Regions from separate parts of the Streptomyces sp. NPDC002309 genome, predicted to be linked through region 1. Evidence: predicted binding sites of a transcription regulator. Region 1 holds the regulator's gene; the other holds the start of a gene.
The links. The regulator HspR, encoded in region 1, represses chaperone genes until heat shock. The targets are predictions, from matches to a motif close to TTGAGNNNNNNNNNCTCAA.
Positions count from the first base shown of each region.

Region 1 (4,291 bases):
GCGCAGACCGTGAAGCCCGCCGAGGAGGGCGACGCGCAGGCCGACGACAAGGAGAGCGGTGGCCCGGACGAGGGCTGACGTTGAACGGATGAGGGAGGAGGGACGTCGAGGATGAGCACCAAGGACTTCATCGAGAAGGACTACTACAAGGTTCTCGGCGTCCCCAAGGACGCCACCGAGGCCGAGATCAAGAAGGCGTACCGCAAGCTCGCCCGCGAGTTCCACCCGGACGCCAACAAGGGCAACGCCAAGGCCGAGGAACGCTTCAAGGAGATCTCCGAGGCGAACGACGTCCTCGGTGACCCCAAGAAGCGCAAGGAGTACGACGAGGCGCGCACCCTGTTCGGCAACGGCGGCTTCCGCCCGGGGCCGGGCGCGGGCAGCGGCTCGTTCAACTTCGACCTGGGCGACCTCTTCGGCGGCGCCCAGGGCCAGGGCGGGCAGGCGGGCGGCTTCGGCGGCGGAATCGGTGATGTCTTCGGGGGCCTGTTCAACCGGGGCGGCCCCACGACCGGCACCCGGACCCAGCCGCGGCGCGGACAGGACATCGAGTCCGAGGTCACCCTCAGCTTCACCGAGGCGATCGAGGGCGCGACGGTCCCGCTGCGGATGTCCTCGCAGGCGCCGTGCAAGGCGTGCTCCGGCACCGGCGACGCCAACGGCACACCCCGTGTGTGCCCGACGTGCGTCGGCACCGGCCAGGTCGCGCGCGGCTCCGGCGGCGGTTTCTCGCTGACCGACCCGTGCCCCGACTGCAAGGGCCGCGGCCTGATCGCGGAGAACCCCTGCGAGGTCTGCAAGGGCAGCGGACGCGCCAAGTCCTCGCGGACCATGCAGGTGCGCATCCCGGCCGGGGTCTCGGACGGCCAGCGGATCCGCCTGCGCGGCAAGGGCGCGCCCGGCGAGCGGGGCGGCCCGGCGGGCGACCTGTACGTGGTCGTCCACGTCAAGGAGCACCCGGTGTTCGGCCGCAAGGGCGACAACCTCACCGTCGTCGTCCCCGTGACGTTCACGGAGGCGGCACTCGGCGGCGAGGTCAGGGTCCCGACCCTGGGCGGGCCCTCGGTCACCCTGAAGCTTCCGCCGGGCACGCCGAACGGCCGCACGATGCGGGCCCGGGGCAAGGGCGCGGTCCGCAAGGACGGCACCCGGGGGGATCTGCTCGTCACCGTCGAGGTGAGTGTCCCCAAGGACCTGACGGGGAAGGCTCGTGACGCGCTGGAGGCGTATCGCGAGGCGACCGCGGACGAGGATCCGCGGGCGGAGCTGTTCCAGGCCGCGAAGGGAGCATGAGTGAAGCCATGGACATCAACGGCCGTCGACGCAACCCCTATGAACTGACCGAGGAGACCCCGGTCTACGTCATCTCGGTGGCGGCCCAGTTGTCCGGCCTGCACCCGCAGACGCTGCGCCAGTACGACCGGCTGGGGCTGGTGTCTCCGGACCGCACCGCCGGCCGGGGCCGCCGCTACTCGGCCCGCGACATCGAACTGCTCCGCCAGGTGCAGCAGTTGTCGCAGGACGAGGGCATCAACCTGGCCGGCATCAAACGCATCATCGAACTGGAGAACCAGGTCGCGGCACTTCAGTCCCGCGTCGCGGAGCTCCAGGCCGGGCTGGACGGCGCGGCGGCGGCGATGCAGCAGCGCGAGGCCGCGGTGCACGCGTCCTACCGCCGCGACCTGGTGCCGTACCAGGAGGTCCAGCAGACCAGCGCGTTGGTGGTGTGGCGCCCGAAGAAGGCCAAGGACTAGGCAGGAACGCAGGTACGCGAAGGGGGCCCGGAGGTTCGGTGAGAACCGCCGGGCCCCCTTCGCTGTGCTCTTCGACTCAGGTGCCGCTGGGCAGGGTGGCGGCGGTGGCCACGTCCGTGAACGCCTCCGTGCCGTCCTCCTTGGTGAAGGAGGCCAGGTAGTGGACGGTGGTGCCGGCCGGCGCACTGGTGTCGGTCCAGTACGAGGTCGTCGCGGGCGTCTCCGTCAGACGGACCCAGGTGTTCGTCGCCCGGTCCCAGCGGTGGACGTGGTAGCCGTCGGCCTCGGTGAAGGCCGAGCCGTAGCAGTACGGGTCCACCAGGACGTTGCCCGACCGGTCGACGAACGCGCCCAGATCGCACGCCGTGGGCTCGGGGGCCTCGGTCGTCGGGCGGAGGTCCAGCTCGGTGACGGAGACCGCGGAGACCGGGTCGCTCCAGTAGGTCCCGTCGTCCTCGATGTCGCCGATGAAGGTCGCGGCGTTGCCGTACCGGTCCACGGGGATGACGACGTAGTGCTTCTGCTCGCCGTCGGCCGGCATCCGCAGCAGGGTCTCCGACTTGGTGGCGTCCACCGTGCGGAGGTAGTCGGGGTGCTGCTGCGGATGCGACTGCTCGTAGATCCAGTACTCGGCCAGGTCCTCCACCGGGCTCGCGTCCCAGTCGAGTTTGACGCCGTACTCCAGGGCCTGCGCGGTCAGATCGGTCACGGCCGGCGGGGCGATCTCGTCGCCGGGGCGGGTGACGAGGATCTCCTGTGACGCGACGGACCAGCGGCCGTGGATGTCCTTGCGCGTCACCACGTAGGCGTAGGTGGCGCCCTGGTCGCCGTCGTAGTCGGTGCAGCTGTGGACCGTGTTGCCGGAGGGGTCGGTGCTCGTGGCGCGGTCGCGGCAGTCGACGCTCGTCCAGGTGCGGGTGCCGTCGGCCGGAGCGGGCGAGCGCCGCACCGAGTAGGTCTCGGTGTCCTTCTCCGCGGGCTCGCTCCAGCTGATCACCGCGCCGTACGAAGGGGTGGTGGCGGTGACGTTCCGCGGCGGGGTGATCGTCGGGACGCCGCTGACCACGGCGGAATAGGTCTGGTTCCAGGCCGCGTCGTAGGCGAGGACCTTGTAGTCGTACGACACGCGGTACAGCGCCGAGGTGTCCGACCAACTCGCCTCGGTGGTCTCGGGGTGCTCGGTCCAGGTCGTCTCCGAGCTCTTCTTGCTGAAGACCGAGAAGGCGACGACGTCCGCGGGGGCCGACCAGGACAGGTTGTTGGCGTTCGCGGTGCTCGTCACCGTCAGCACCGGCGCGGCGGGCGGTGTCTTGTCGAGGGTGGTGACGGACCGTTCGGCGCTGCCGCCCGACTTGTTGCCGGCCTTGTCGTGGGCGCGTACCTGGTAGGAGAAGGTCTGTCCGGTGGCGGGCGGGGCGTCGGTGTACGAGGTGGCCGCGGTCGTGGTCAGTCTCGTCCAGGTGTCGCTGCCCTTGAGGCGGCGGTAGACCTGGTAACCGGCGAGGTCCATCTCCTTGTTCTTCGCCCAGGTGACCTTGGCCTTGCCGGTGGCGGTGTCGTACGAGACGGCCGCGCCGGTCGGCGCGAGCGGTGCGACCTTGTCGATGCTCGGCGAAGTCCGGGGCGTGTAGGCGAACCTCACGTTCGCGGCGCCCGTCCAGTTGACGTAGTCGACGCGCAGGCTGTGCGGGCCCTTGGAGAGGGTGAGGTCGACCGTCTTCGTCGTGGTCGTCGACACGTTCTTCCACAGGTCGACCTTGAGCTTGCCGTCGACGTACACCCGTATCCCGTCCTGCGCGGACGCCGTCAGGGTGAACGGGCCGCCGGAGCCGAAGTCCCGGGTCACCGACCAGCGGACGCCGAACTTGTCCCTCGGCAGGCCCGAAGCGGGGGCCCCGGTGCCCCAGTTCTCGCTGACCGCGCTGTCGCAGTCGGTCCTCTTCGGGGTGCCCGAGAAATTGGTGTTCGCGAAGAACTGCCGTTTGAAGACGGGCGAGGTGCAGGAGACCGCCGCGGAGGCGGGAGCGGCGGCGGTGGTGAGCAGGCCGCCCGCGGTGGCGAACACGACGGCCGTGGCGGCTGCCGTCGTCGTGCGTCTGGCTGGGTTCATTCGGTCCTCTGTCGGGAGCGGGACAGCGCGGGGAGCGCTCGTGATCACGACTTGCGGAGAAGAGGATTGGTTGTACGGTTCCGCTTCTGTGCCTCAACTCCCTGTCCATGGAGGGGTCGTAAAGGGTCTCGGGAGGAGGTTTCGCGGCGTGTTCACGAGCTAAGCGGAACGTGATGTTGCCATCTCGTTAAGTGATTTCCCTTGACGCTGAGGGGCGCCGACGCGTTGGCTTTTCAGTCATCCGGGCCGCAGTGTCGCGGCCACCTCCGGAAGCAGCAGAAGTGGGCTCATCCATGCGTCGTCGTATCGCCATATCCGTGGTCACCTCGTCGTTGACCCTGTCGCTGGCAGGCTGTGGCGTACTGGGGGCGACGGGCGACGCCAGCGACGCGAGCCCGACCAAGGGCAACGACATCACCGTCGGCCT
Region 1 is NZ_JBSFCI010000002.1:234,498-238,788, reverse strand. It holds gene grpE (nucleotide exchange factor GrpE) at 1-78, shown strand, start outside; gene dnaJ (molecular chaperone DnaJ) at 112-1,293, shown strand; gene ACWCPM_RS02590 (heat shock protein transcriptional repressor HspR) at 1,302-1,754, shown strand; gene ACWCPM_RS02585 (PA14 domain-containing protein) at 1,831-3,864, opposite strand; gene ACWCPM_RS02580 (sugar ABC transporter substrate-binding protein) at 4,158-4,291, shown strand, end outside.

Region 2 (4,291 bases), on a different contig from region 1:
ACCGGGCGGATGATTTCCCACCGGGCGCACCCGTCCTGGTGATCACCGACGGCTGGTGCGACGTGCTGCGGGTGCGGCGCGAGCACGCGTATCTGATTCCGCAGGGCGCCCGGCTGCCGTTCACCGCACGTGGTCCGGTGTTCCGCGTGCGATGAGCCGGAATGTGATCGGATAGGGGGTGAGAACCCCGGAAACGGGGTCGCATCGAGAGCATGCGAAAGGAACAACCGTGGCAACCACGCGCTCCGCACACACCGTCTGGGAAGGCAACCTGCTCGAGGGCAACGGCGTCGTCACCTTCGACTCCTCCGGCATCGGCCAGCAGCCGGTGTCGTGGCCGTCGCGCGCCGAGCAGGCGAACGGCAAGACCAGCCCCGAGGAACTGATCGCCGCCGCCCACTCCAGCTGCTTCTCCATGGCGCTGTCGCACGGCCTGGCCGGCGCCGGCACCCCGCCCACCAAGATCGTCACCTCGGCCGACGTGACGTTCCAGCCGGGTGAGGGCATCACCGGCATCGTCCTGACCGTCGAGGGCACCGTCCCCGGTCTGGACAACGACGCGTTCGTCGCCGCCGCCGAGGAGGCGAAGGTCAACTGCCCCGTGAGCCAGGCGCTGAAGGCCGTCCCGATCACCCTGTCGGCGAAGCTCGCCTGAGGCACGCGGTACCAGAGGCAGGCCGTCCCTCCGGGGGCGGCCTGACCCGTCGGAGGAGACCGCCGTGCCCCACCGGGGTGGCACGGAGCGCTTCGACTGAGCGAGCCCTGCCCGGGTATGTACCCCGATGGCCGCTGCACGCCTGCACGATCGAGGGCCCCATTGACAGGAGCCCACTCAAGTTTTGTGCTGGACTTCAAGGGGCGCCCTGGCGGAAGGGGACAGCGATGGCACGCGCGGTCGGAATCGATCTCGGGACCACGAACTCGGTGGTGGCCGTCCTGGAGGGCGGCGACCCCACGGTCGTCGCCAACGCGGAGGGGGCCAGGACCACACCGTCGGTCGTGGCCTTCGCCAAGAACGGCGAGGTGCTCGTCGGCGAGGTCGCCAAACGGCAGGCGGTGACGAACGTCGAGCGCACCGCGCGCTCCGTCAAGCGGTACATGGGGGACGCGCACTGGCGGTTCCCCGAGGAGGGCTCCGTCGACGGCACCCGCTACCGCGCCCAGGAGCTCTCCGCGCGGGTGCTGCAGAAGCTGAAGCGGGACGCGGAGGCGTATCTCGGCGAGGACGTCACGGACGCGGTGATCACCGTGCCCGCGTACTTCGACGACGCGCAGCGCCAGGCGACCAAGGAGGCCGGGGAGGTCGCGGGCCTGAAGGTGCTGCGGATCATCAACGAGCCGACGGCCGCCGCCCTCGCCTACGGCCTGGACCGGGGCGAGGAGCAGACCGTCCTCGTCTTCGACCTCGGCGGCGGCACCTTCGACGTCTCGCTCCTGGAGATCGGCGACGGCGTCATCGAGGTCAAGGCCACCAACGGCGACACCCATCTCGGCGGCGACGACTGGGACCAGCGGATCGTCGAGTACCTCGTCAAGCGCTTCAAGGGCCAGAACGGCATCGACCTCGGCAAGGACAAGATGGCGCTCCAGCGGCTGCGCGAGGGCGCCGAGAAGGCCAAGATCGAGCTGTCCAGCTCCTCGGAGACGACGATCAACCTGCCGTACGTCACCGCCTCCGCCGAAGGCCCGCTGCACCTCGACGAGAAGCTGACCCGCGCCCAGTTCCAGGAGCTCACGGCCGATCTCCTCGACCGCTGCAAGACCCCCTTCCACCAGGCGGTCAAGGACGCCGGCGTCAAACTCGCCGCGATCGACCACGTCATCCTCGTCGGCGGCTCCACCCGGATGCCGGCCGTCACCGACCTGGTCAAGGAGCTCACCGGCAAGGACCCGCACAAGGGTGTCAACCCGGACGAGGTGGTGGCCGTCGGCGCCGCCCTGCAGGCCGGTGTCATCCGCGGCGACGTCAAGGACGTGCTGCTCCTCGACGTCACCCCGCTGTCCCTGGGCATCGAGACCAAGGGCGGCATCATGACCACGCTCATCGAGCGCAACACGACGATCCCCACCCGGCGTTCGGAGATCTTCACGACCGCCACCGACAACCAGCCCTCGGTCGGCATCCAGGTCTACCAGGGCGAACGCGAGATCGCCGCCTACAACAAGAAGCTCGGCACGTTCGACCTCACCGGTCTGCCGCCCGCCCCGCGCGGCGTCCCGCAGATCGAGGTCGCCTTCGACATCGACGCCAACGGGATCATGCACGTCTCCGCCAAGGACCTGGCGACCGGACGTGAGCAGAAGATGACCGTCACGGGCGGCTCGGCGCTGCCCAAGGACGACATCGACCGGATGATGCGCGAGGCCGAGCAGTACGCCGAGGAGGACCGGAGCCGCCGGGAGGCCGCCGAGACCCGCAACCAGGCCGAGCAACTCGTCTACCAGACCGAGAGGTTCCTCCGCGACAACGAGGAGCGGGTCCCGGCCGAGACCCGGTCGGAGGTGGAATCGGCGATCACCGAACTGAAGGGGACGCTGGAGCGCGAGGCCGACACCGGCGAACTGCGCGCCGGTGTCGAGAAGCTCGCCGCGGTCAGCCAGAAGATGGGCCAGGCCATGTACGCGCAGGCCCGGCAGACGCCGCCCGAGGGCGCCGCCGGAGGCGACGGGGAGCGCGCCGCCCCGCAGGACGAGGACGTCGTCGACGCGGAGATCGTCGACGACGAGAGGGAGACGAAGGGCGGGGCGGCCTGACCGCCGGGCGGTGCCGCGCGGAATGTCCGTCCGGTGGCGCCGCCGGGGAGTGTCCATGGTCCTTTTCCGGCCGGGTGAGGCCGCGTATGTGCGCATGAGGGGAAGGGTTTGTGCGCACCCTGGAGACTGTTAGCCTGCGGCGTATTTCTCGTCGCGCGGATCCAGGAACGGCCGGCATTGCCCCTGGGAGGGAATCGAGGGTGCGCATGACCAGCAACACGAGTGAGGCCACCGAGTCGGTGCCGGGCGACCGGGAGCTCAGGCGGCTCCTGGCGGGCCTGACGGCGGTGCGGGACGGTGACTTCGGCACGCGGCTGCCCGAGGACGCCGACGGCCTCATGGGCGACATCGCCACCGTGTTCAACGGCATGGTGGACCAGTTGTCCTTGTTCACGTCCGAGGTCACCCGCGTCGCCCGGGAGGTGGGCACCGAGGGCACGCTCGGGGGCCAGGCGGAGGTGCCGGGGGTCTCCGGCACCTGGGCCGATCTGACCGACTCCGTCAACGCCATGGCGGGCAACCTCACCACCCAGGTCCGCGACATCGCCCAGGTCGCCACGGCGGTGGCCAAGGGCGACCTCTCCCAGAAGATCGACGTCCCCGCACGCGGCGAGATCCTGGAGCTGAAGGAGACCGTCAACACGATGGTCGACCAGCTCTCGGCCTTCGCCGGCGAGGTCACGCGCGTCGCCCGTGAGGTCGGCAGCGAGGGCCGGCTCGGCGGCCAGGCCAAGGTGCCCGGGGTCGCGGGGGTCTGGCGTGACCTGACCGACTCGGTCAATCTGATGGCGGGCAACCTGACCTCCCAGGTCCGCAATGTCGCCCAGGTGACGACGGCGGTGGCCAAGGGCGACCTCTCCCAGAAGATCACCGTGGACGCGCGGGGCGAGATCCTGGAGCTGAAGAACACCATCAACACGATGGTCGACCAGCTCTCCGCGTTCGCCGACGAGGTCACGCGGGTCGCCCGCGAGGTGGGCACGGAGGGCCGCCTCGGCGGTCAGGCGGACGTGAAGGGCGTCAAGGGCACCTGGCGGGACCTCACCGACTCGGTGAACTTCATGGCGGGCAACCTGACCTCCCAGGTCCGCAACGTCGCCCAGGTCGCCACGGCGGTGGCCAAGGGCGACCTCTCCCAGAAGATCACCGTGGACGCGCGGGGCGAGATCCTGGAGCTGAAGAACACCATCAACACGATGGTCGACCAGCTCTCCGCCTTCGCCGACGAGGTCACCCGCGTCGCCCGTGAGGTCGGCACCGAGGGGAGCCTGGGCGGCCAGGCCCATGTGCGGGGTGTGTCGGGCACCTGGAAGGACCTCACCGACAACGTCAACGTGATGGCCTCCAAGCTGACGAGCCAGGTCCGCTCCATCGCCCAGGTCGCCGCGGCGGTCGCGCGCGGCGACCTGTCGCAGAAGATCACCGTCGAGGCCAAGGGCGAGGTCGCCGCCCTCGCGGACGTCATCAACACGATGGTGGACACGCTCTCCGCGTTCGCCGACGAGGTCACGCGGGTCGCCCGCGAGGTCGGCACCGA
Region 2 is NZ_JBSFCI010000014.1:148,215-152,505, reverse strand. It holds partial or broken gene ACWCPM_RS14545 (vWA domain-containing protein) at 1-155, shown strand, start outside; gene ACWCPM_RS14540 (OsmC family protein) at 230-655, shown strand; gene dnaK (molecular chaperone DnaK) at 883-2,754, shown strand; gene ACWCPM_RS14530 (HAMP domain-containing protein) at 2,961-4,291, shown strand, end outside.
Region 2: dnaK (molecular chaperone DnaK) is a predicted target of HspR. The motif match lies at 818-836, and genes of this name have one in related genera.